DNA from 3 places in the Nocardiopsis sp. LOL_012 genome. Region 2 is predicted to be linked to each of the others. Evidence: predicted binding sites of a transcription regulator. Region 2 holds the regulator's gene; each other region holds the start of a gene.
The links. The regulator LexA, encoded in region 2, represses DNA repair genes until DNA is damaged. The targets are predictions, from matches to a motif close to TCGAACANNTGTTCGA.

Region 1 (3,239 bases), on a different contig from region 2:
CCAGCAGCGCACGCCGAACACGGCCTGGGCGGGTCCTTCGACCACATGCGCCGTGGTGCGTACGAGCACCGAGGGCGGCATCTCGCCGAGGCCCGGAACGAGCTCGCCCCTGCTGGTTTCGGAGGTGCGCTCGGGGTCCAGGCGCAGCACGACGCCGCGCCCGCTCCAGTAGCCGTCCCAGTCGAGGGAGTCCTCCGGCTCGAATTCCCTGAGGCTCCAGCCGGGCGCGTCGGCGAAGTCGTCGGTGTAGAGGGAGACGGTGTCGGTCGGCGGCGGGTCCTCGCCGAGCAGGGCCGCCGCCGTCGCCGCGGCCACGGTGAGCGCGACGGCGGCCGCGCCGAGGGAGAGCAGGAGCGCGGGGCGCCGCCTGCGCCTGCGTACGGGCCGGGGGCCGGGGTCGGGCGGCGGGGGCGGCAGCCGGGCCCTGTCGTGCACCGGGCCGACGGGGGCGGCCTGGGGCCAGGAGACGGTGATGGTGCGGCGCACCTCCTCCTCCCCGGGCTGTTCCTGGCCGACGAGCCGGGCGAGGAGCTGCTGGGCGGTGGGCCGGTTGGCGGGGTTCTTGTCGAGCGCGGCGCCGACCAGGCCGAGCAGGTTTGGCTCCAGCCCCTCCAGTGAGGGCGGGGTGCTGACGATGTTGTGCAGCACGGCGTGCACGGTGGGGGCGTCGAAGGGCGCTCTGCCCCGGCCGGCGTAGGCGACCAGGCAGCCCCAGGCGAAGACGTCCGCGGCGGGCGCGGGGGCCTGCCCGGCCAGCAGTTCCGGTGCCATGTAGGCGGGGGTGCCGATGAGCTGGCTGGTGCGGGTGGCGCCGGTGTCGTCGAGGGCGCGGGCGATCCCGAAGTCGATGACCTTGGGTCCGACGGGGGAGAGCAGCACGTTGGAGGGCTTGAGGTCGCGGTGGACCACGTTGGAGCCGTGGATGGCGGTGAGCGCGGCCGCCACACCCACGGCCAGGCCCTCCAGGGTGCCGCCGTGCATGGGGCCGTTGGCGCGGACCGTCTGGTCGAGGTTGGGGCCGGGGACGTACTCGGAGACGATGAAGAGCGGTTCGCCCTCCAACCGGGCGTCGATCACCCCGGCGGTGGAGAAGCGCGCGACGCGCCTGGCGGCGTCGACCTCGCGGGCGAAGCGGCGGCGGAAGTCCTCGTCGTCGCTGAGGCCGGGGTGGATGAGTTTGACGGCGACGGGGCGGCCGGAGGGGTCCTCGGCCAGGTACACGACGCCCATGCCGCCCTGCCCGAGGCGGCCGAGGACGCGGTAGCCGCCGAGTTCGCGCGGGTCGCCCGCTTGCAGGGGTCTGCCGGTCTGCTGCCCGTTCGACGTCACGGTTGGGGGTTCCTTGCGTGGTGTGGATGGGTGGGGGGACTTCAGGGTACCGACGGCCGATCCGTGGGCGGACCTGCGGCGGTGCGGGGCGGCGCCGGGGCGGATGTGGCGGAAACGGTTCCACGCCCGTGGGGTTTTCGCTACTCTTGGAACACACGTTCGAATCCCTGTCCGTCCTTCCCCTGGGGGTTCCCGTGTGTGGAGTGGGGTCCGTCGATCACTGAGGGGGAGTGCCGTGAACCGGTGTTACGGGGCCGAGGTCGCGGTCGTCGAGGACGGCGGCCGTCCGTCGCGATTCACATGGAACGGCCGTGTGTACGGGGTGCGTAGGATCCTCGACCACTGGGTGACCCTGCGCATGGACTGGAGCCCGGTCCACGAGGCGCGGGTGCCAGAGCGGCGCCACTGGCGTGTGGAGGCGGGGGCGGTCTGTGCGCAGGGCGTGTACGAACTGCGCCATGACACCGCCAGCGGGACCTGGATGCTCTCGCGGGTCCGCGGTTGAGCGCGGGCCGTGGTCAGCGCTCCAGATCGGCGGGGATGAGGCTGTAGCAGGCCAGGTCGGTGCGGCCCTCGTGCAGGGGCATGGCGCTGCGTTCGATCCCCTCGAAGGTGAACCCGGACCGCTCGGCGACCCTGCGGGAGGCGGTGTTGGCCGTCGCGGCCTTCAGCTCCACCCGCTGGAAGCCCTGGTCGATCGCCCAGAGGGAGACGGCGACGGCGGCCTCGGTGGCGTAGCCGCGGCCGCGCGCCCAGGGGGCGAGCGTGTAGCCGAGTTCGGTGGCCATCGCCTGCCAGTCCGTGCGCAGCAGGCCGAACGCCCCGACCAGGCGGCCGGTGTCCCTCTCTGCGGCGGCCCAGTGCTGGCCGCCGCCGCTGGTGCGCAGGGCGGGGCCGTTCTCGCGGCACCAGCGCTCGGCGTCGGCGCGGGTGTAGGGTGCGCCGGGCCAGGGCAGGGGAACCCATCTCTGGGAGTCAGGGTCGGCCTGGAGCAGGTACACGTCGTCGATGTCGGAGTCGACGAACGCGCGCAGTCGCAGCCGCTCGGTCTCCAGGATCACGGAGGGCATCATCGGCCGTGAGGGGCGGTCGGGCATGCGCTGGTCGTCCTCGGGGTCGGTCGGTGGACCCGCACACATTACAAGACCGCAGTTCAGAAGGTGTCCCATTTTTGATCTACTTCGTAAAGATGAACTTTGTCCGAATTGTGAAATGATGTTCGCGCACGACCGGAGAAGCACGAGTCGGGGGACTCGTGCGGGAGGCGCGCACACCACGCACTACGCTTGCCGGTCGATGCCGAACCAGCACGAACCACGTACAGGCGCACCAGGGGGGCGTTCATGAGCGACGGCGACCGCGCGGACGCCCCGGGGGGCGGGTCCACCGCCTTCGGCGGCCTGCTGGACGGCCTGCCCGAGAGCGGACGCGGGACCGAGGCACGGCGTGCACGTCCCGCGGCGGCCAACCCCTTCCGCGGTACCGGCCCCTCCGGCGCTCCGCTGTCGGAGCCCGCCGAGGCTCTCGAACCGGTAGCTTCCCCGCAGCCGCAGCCGCAGCCGCAGCCGCAGCCGCAGCCGCAGCCGCCCCGCGAGGACCGGGTGTTCAGCGAACCCGAGCGCGCCGCCGTCTACCGGGCCATCGACACCGCGCGCGAGGTGCGCTCGGGCTTTCGCTCCGACCCCGTCCCCGACGACGTCCTCACCCGTGTTCTGGAGGCCGTCCACCGCGCACCGAGCGCCGACCGCGCCTGGGACTTCATCCTCGTCGAGGACACCCGGCTGCGCGAGCGGCTCCGCGACCTGGCGGCCGAACGGGGTGGGGACGGCGGCACCTCCGCCGGCGTCGCCCCCGAGGAGGTCCTGAGAGCGCCGCTGGCCATCGCCCTCACCGCCGACCCCGGGCGCGGC
Region 2 (3,239 bases):
GGCCACCCCCGAGGGCCAGGGGGAGACCGTACCGGCCTTCGCCACCCTGGTGGTGGTCGCTTCGCCGGGGCCGGGCGGTGTGCTCACTGCCGAGGACAACTTCGCGCACACGACCTCGAACCCCCAGGCCGCGCCGGTGGCGGACCTCGGAGACGAGGCGGCCGCCTGGTACCGGACCGGGGGCTTCCCCGCCGGGTGCGTCGGTGTCCGGGAGTCCAACCTGTACCTGGAGACCTGTTACGGGGCCGCCGCCGACTACGCCGTCAGGAACTCCGTGGACGAGGAACGGGCGATGGAGGGCGCCGAGGAGCTCGCCCGCGCCGCGGTGGCCGCCCTGCCCGGCTGACAGTGTTCATGCGTCCTCGCGACCCTGCCTCCGGCACCTCCAGAACCTCGTGGGCGCCCTCGCGCTGCTACCGGCCGTGGACTGAAGCCGGACGTCTGGAGTTCGGGAGCCCGGTGCGGTATCACCACGCGTCGTCGAGGAACCCTTCCAGAGCGGGCGCCACCTCGGGGGCGAAGGGCCGGTCGGCGTCCAGGACGGTCGCCCCGGGCCCGTCCTCGAACTCCCGGAAGATGTGGTCGGCGCCCGGAACATCGACGCGCTCGGCGTCGCTGAGTCCTGTCATGAGGCGGTCGACCTCATCCCGACTGATCTGGGCGTCCTCCTCGCCCCACAGCACCAGGACCGGGGTGTCCGCAGGCAGGTCCCGGGCCAGATCCACCGGGTCGAAGGCGTCGATCCAGCGCAGGAAGCCGACGTTGTTCTCGGAGAAGATCCCCGTGAGCCCGCCGGCGTCCTCGGGCAGATCCCGGCCGCCGCGCAGGGCGGCCCGCGCCGCGCGCGCGTAGGAGAGCGTGTCGACGGCCTCGGACCCGCCGAGCCGCCCGGAGGCCTCGGCCCGGCGGACCTGCTCGGTGAGCTGGCGGTCGATGACGTCCAGCATGCGGGTGCCCGGCGGGGCGGCCAGAACCAGCGCGGGGGACCCCTCCAGGAGTTCGTGTGCGCGCAGGGCGTACAGGGAGCCCTCGCTGTGCCCGACGATCACCGTGCGCTCGGGGTCCACCTCCGGCTGGGCGAGGAGTTCCTCGTAGGCGGCGGTCATCTGCCGGTCGAAGACCTCCGGGTCCACCTCGGCGTCCGGGTCCAGGCCGCCCAACCCGGTCTCTCCGCTGCCCAGCTTGTCGTAGCGCAGCGAGGCCACACCGGCCTCGGCCAGGACCCGGGAGAAGTTGAGGTTGGTGTCCGCGTCGGGGCGGACCTCGGCGTTGCCGTCACGGTCCGTTCCGCCGCTGCCGGAGATGATGAGGGCGCCGGGCACCGTACCCACCGTGCTGTCGGGGGCGGTGAAGGTGGCGAACACGGCGCCGCCGTCCACGGAGAAGGACAGGTCTCGCGTTCGGCCGTCGACCCCCGGGGACGGTGCCGACCGTTCCTCCGCGGTGCAGGCCGAGGTGAACAGCAGGACGGCGGCGGCCGCGGTCAGGACGCGCAGCCGGGCGGAGGCGGGTGCTGGTGTGGACACAGCCCTCACCTTAGGGCGTGTCCGCCAGGGGATGCGCCCCAGGGCGGGCGCTGTGCCCTCGGACGGTCCTGGGGCGCCCCCAGGGGGCGGGGACGCCGAGACCGATGCTCACACGCGGCGCATGACCGCGACGACCTTGCCGAGGATGGTGGCGCGATCACCGTTGATGGGCTGGTAGGCGCTGTTGCGGGGCATGAGCCACACGTGTCCGTCGTCCTCGCGGCGCAGGACCTTCACGGTCGCCTCCTCATCCAGCAGCGCGGCGACGATGTCACCGTTGTCGGCCTGCGGCTGCTGGCGGACCACCACCATGTCGCCCTCGGTGATGGCGGCGTCCACCATCGAGTCGCCGACGACGGTGAGCATGAACAGCTTCCCCTCGCCGACCAGTTGGCGGGGCAGGGAGAGCACCTCCTCCACCGACTCGTCGGCCAGGATCGGGCCGCCGGCCGCGATCCGGCCCACCAGCGGTACTGAGGCGGCGCGCGGGTCCGCCCCCAGAGCCTCGGGGTCGAAGTGCGTCGCTCCGGAGCGGCCCGGGGTGCGCAGTTCGACGGCGCGGGGGCGGTTCTGGTCGCGGTGCAGGTACCCCTTGCGCTGGAGCACCTTGAGTTGGTGCGCCACACTGGACGGGCTGGACAGGCCGACCGCGTCGCCGATCTCCCTTATCGACGGAGGGAATCCGCGTTCACGGACATAGCGCTGGATGCAGTTCAGCACGCTCTGCTGACGCGCGGTGAGTTTGGGGGCTGCGGGCGTCGTCTCGCTGTCCTCTCCCGTGGGTGAGAGGACGGTGGTGGTTCCGGGATTCTCCTCCGGCACGGCCGGGCCTCCTCGGTGTTCGGTTGGGTCGTGGGCCTGCTTGCGTGAGTGCCGCCACCGGTTCGTGATCGCGCCGGATGTGGTGCCGGGGCGGGGTGAAACCGGAGTGAAATCAACATCAACGTTAGTCGTTGCAGACGGTGATATCAAACAAGCGTTCGAGGTCAGGGAATGGCCTGAACTGACCTGTCCCGTTCCTCTCGCTTACACGTGTACACGTGTACCCGTACCGCTGTCCTGGGAACGCGGGAACTCGTGGTGGGGCCGTGTGGGCGGGGCGTCGGCGAGGGCCTGCGACGGAGCCCGGAAACCCTTGTGGTGCGGCGCTTCCCGGCGTTCTGCGGGGCCTTGGGGTGGATCTCGTGGCATGGGCGTCGACGGTATCCTGAACGGCGGTTTCGGACGTTCCACTCCGCTTCCGAGGGGCTGCCCCCTTCCGCTTCGCTCCCACGGGTGCGGTGCGGGGCGTGAATCGGGGGCACTGGTGTTCGACCACTACATCTGGGTGTGGCGATCGAGGCATTGTCCCAGAAGTTGTGGTTTAGTGGTCTCATGAGGTGTACGCATGGCGAGGGGATCAGGTGATCAGGGGTGCATTGTCCGTTCTGCCGCCATCCGGACACGCGGGTGATCGACAGCAGGTCCACCGACGACGGCGCGGCCATCCGGCGCCGCAGGTCGTGCCCCGAGTGTGAGCGCCGGTTCACCACACAGGAGACCGTGCTCCTGATGGTCGCCAAGCGTTCCGGCGTCACCGAGCCCTTCAGCCGCACCAAGGTCATCGCCGGGGTGCGCAGGGCCTGCCAGGGGCGTCCCGTCTCCGAGGACGCGCTGGCCCAGCTCGGGCAGCGTGTGGAGGAGGAGATCCGCAGCCGCGGCCTGGCCGAGGTC
Region 3 (3,239 bases), on a different contig from region 2:
CCGCCGCCGAACTCCGTGCCGACGTGCGCATGCTGGGGCACCGCTCGGACGTGGCCGACCTGCTGGCCGCGGCGGACGTGTTCTGCCTGCCCAGCCGGTGGGAGGGGCCGGCCCTGGTGGTCATGGAGGCGCTGCGCGCCGGGCTGCCGGTGGTGGCCACCCGGGTGGGCGGCATCCCCGACCTGTGCGCGGGCGCGGCGCTGATGGTGCCGCCGGAGGACCCGCGGGCCCTGGCCGCGGCGGTCGGGAGGGTACTCGACGACCCCGTCCTGGCTGGGCAGATGCGGGCCCGGTCGACCGCGGCGGCGGGGAAGCTGCCCACGGAGGAGGACGCGGTGGAGGCGGCCGCGGCCGTGTACCGCACGGTGGTGCGCGGCTGAGCCGGCGCCGGGGGAGGGACGTTCCCCCGCGTGTGTCCGACGACTCATTCGGCCGGGTTGCGGTATACGCGACCGCGCGCACCCGGTAGCGTTGGAGGGCACGTGAGGGGAGTATCCCTTTCGCGGCGGTGCCGTCATCACGGAACGCGGTCCGAGGCCGTGTTCCCGGTTCCGTCGGCCCGTGAGCCGGTCGCGGCACGGGCGGGAGAGACCTCCGGTGATTCGCCGTGCGCGCGAGAGCGCTCGCGCGCACCTGACCGGAGGAGAACCCCGCCGTGAACGTCCCCCTGTGGGTATGGGCCGCCACCATCGGTGCCATGGTCGCCATCCTGGTGATCGACCTGGCCATCGTCGACCACCCCTGGAGCAAGAAGAGCGGCCCCAAGGAGTTCGGGGTCCGCCAGGCCGCCTGGTGGGCGGTCTTCTACATCGGCATCGCCATCGTGTTCGGCTTCGGGGTGATGTACTTCGGCGGCACGACGGCGGGCGCGGAGTACTTCGCCGGGTTCGTCACCGAGAAGAGCCTGAGCGTCGACAACCTCTTCGTGTTCTACCTCCTGATGGGGGCCTTCGCCGTCCCCAGGCAGTACCAGCACGAGGTGCTGCTCGTCGGCATCGTCATCGCGCTCGTCATGCGCGGCTTCTTCATCGTCCTGGGCGCGCAGGTGATCAACGCCTGGAGCGAGGTCTTCTACCTGTTCGGCGCCTTCCTGATCTACACCGGATACAAGATCGTCCGGGACCACGTCAAGGGCGAGGACGAGAACCAGGACTTCAGCGAGAACCCGGCTGTGCGCCTGGTCAAGCGCTTCTGGCCCGTCACCGACGACTACCACGGCGCCCACATGACCGTGAGGATCGACGGCAAGCGGCACGTGACCCCGATGCTGCTGGTGATCATCGCCATCGGCGTCGTCGACCTCGTCTTCGCCGTCGACTCCATCCCGGCGATCTTTGGCCTCACCCAGGACGCCTACATCGTCTTCACCGCCAACGCCTTCGCGCTGCTGGGTCTGAGGCAGCTCTACTTCCTGCTGGCCGGGCTCATGGACAAGCTCGCCTACATCAGTTGGGGCCTGTCCGCGATCATGCTCTTCATCGGCGTGAAGATGATCCTGCACGCCCTCCACGAGAACGGCGTGCACGCCCCCGAGATCGGTATCGGCGCATCCCTGACGGTGATCGTGGGCGTCATGGCGGTCACCATCGTCGCCAGCCTGGTCAAGGCGCGTATCGACGACCGGCGCCGCAGGGCCGCCGTTTCCGGCGCGCAGGAGGACTCCTCGGCCGAGCGCTCCTGAGCCGGCGCGGCCCGGCAGAGGGGCAGGGTTCCGCGTGACGGCCGTACTCGAACGCGTGTTCGTCTATAGTGGTGGTGTCCCGGCGCTCCGGGACACCACCGCTTTCCCGATACGGGGGAAAGCGCCGTCGGCGGTCGTTAGTCTGGGCGGACGGGTCGGGGTGCACCTCTTCCGCACCGCCCCGCGCGGCCCCGGCCGCCGGCCCGCACCCCACGCCGTACCGTGCAGTCCGCAGGCGGGTCGGTCGACGCCGCGCGACGAGGCCCGCGTCCTGTGTGCCCGAGCCGAAGGATGTCTCACTCGATGGTCGAACAACTGGTGGTCCGCGGAGCCCGCGAGCACAACCTCAAGGACGTCTCGCTGGACCTGCCGCGCGACGCCATGATCGTGTTCACGGGGCTGTCCGGCTCTGGCAAGTCCTCGCTCGCCTTCGACACGATCTTCGCCGAGGGACAGCGCCGCTACGTCGAGTCCCTGTCGGCCTACGCCCGCCAGTTCCTGGGGCAGATGGACAAGCCGGACGTCGACTTCATCGAGGGCCTCTCGCCCGCGGTCTCCATCGACCAGAAGTCGACCAGCCGCAACCCGCGCTCGACCGTCGGCACCATCACCGAGGTCTACGACTACCTGCGCCTGCTGTGGGCGCGGGTGGGCGTGCCGCACTGCCCCGAGTGCGGCCGCGAGATCGCCGAGCAGACACCGCAGCAGATCGTGGACCGGGTCATGGAGATGGCTGAGGGCACGCGCTTTCAGGTGCTGGCCCCGGTGGTGCGCGGACGCAAGGGCGAGTACGTCGAACTCCTCAAGGACCTCCAGTCCCGGGGGTACACGCGCGCCGTCGTGGACGGCGCCGCCGTCCGCCTCGACGAGGCGCCCAAGCTGGGCCGCTACGACAAGCACGACATCGCCGTCATCGTCGACCGGCTCGCCGTCAAGCCCGCCGCGCACGGGCGCCTCACCGACTCGATCGAGACCGCGCTCAAGCTCGCCGGCGGCACCATCGCCCTGGACTTCGTCGACCTGGACCGCGACGACCCCGAGCGGGAGAAGGTGTTCTCCGAGCACCTGTACTGCCCCTACGACGACCTGTCCTTCGAGCAGCTCGAACCCCGCTCCTTCTCCTTCAACGCCCCCTATGGCGCCTGCCCCGACTGTTCCGGGCTGGGCACCCGCATGGAGGTCGACGCCGACCTGCTGGTCCCCGACCCGGAACGGACCCTGGCCGAGGGCGCCATCGCCCCCTGGTCCGGCGGCTCCACCTCGGAGTACTGGGAGCGCATCCTCACAGCCCTGGGCGAGGCCGTGGGCTTCGATCTGGACACCCCCTGGCAGGACCTGCCCCGCCGTACGCGCAAGGCCATCCTGGAGGGCCACGACACCCAGGTCCACGTCACCTACCGCAACCGCTACGGGCGCAGCCGCTCCTACTACACCGAGTTCCCCGGGGTCGTCCCCTGGGTGCGCAACCGCCACGCCCAGTCGGAGAGCGACACCACCCGTGAGCGCCTCGAAGGCTACATGCGCACCGTGCCCTGCCCCACCTGCGAGGGGACGCGCC

Region 1: ACFHWE_RS20260 (DUF6504 family protein) is a predicted target of LexA. The motif match lies at 1,477-1,492, and genes of this name have one in related genera.
Region 3: uvrA (excinuclease ABC subunit UvrA) is a predicted target of LexA. The motif match lies at 1,729-1,744, and genes of this name have one in related genera.

Annotation. Positions count from the first base shown of each region.
Region 1 covers NZ_JBHMIV010000038.1:41,484-44,722, reverse strand. The annotation lists gene ACFHWE_RS20265 (serine/threonine-protein kinase) at 1-1,329, opposite strand, end outside; gene ACFHWE_RS20260 (DUF6504 family protein) at 1,565-1,834, shown strand; gene ACFHWE_RS20255 (GNAT family N-acetyltransferase) at 1,848-2,426, opposite strand; gene cobT (nicotinate-nucleotide--dimethylbenzimidazole phosphoribosyltransferase) at 2,673-3,239, shown strand, end outside.
Region 2 covers NZ_JBHMIV010000002.1:63,589-66,827, forward strand. The annotation lists gene ACFHWE_RS01665 (hypothetical protein) at 1-346, shown strand, start outside; gene ACFHWE_RS01670 (alpha/beta fold hydrolase) at 468-1,526, opposite strand; gene lexA (transcriptional repressor LexA) at 1,635-2,348, opposite strand; gene nrdR (transcriptional regulator NrdR) at 2,940-3,239, shown strand, end outside.
Region 3 covers NZ_JBHMIV010000018.1:90,211-93,449, reverse strand. The annotation lists gene ACFHWE_RS13825 (glycosyltransferase family 4 protein) at 1-380, shown strand, start outside; gene ACFHWE_RS13820 (TerC family protein) at 656-1,681, shown strand; gene uvrA (excinuclease ABC subunit UvrA) at 1,985-3,239, shown strand, end outside.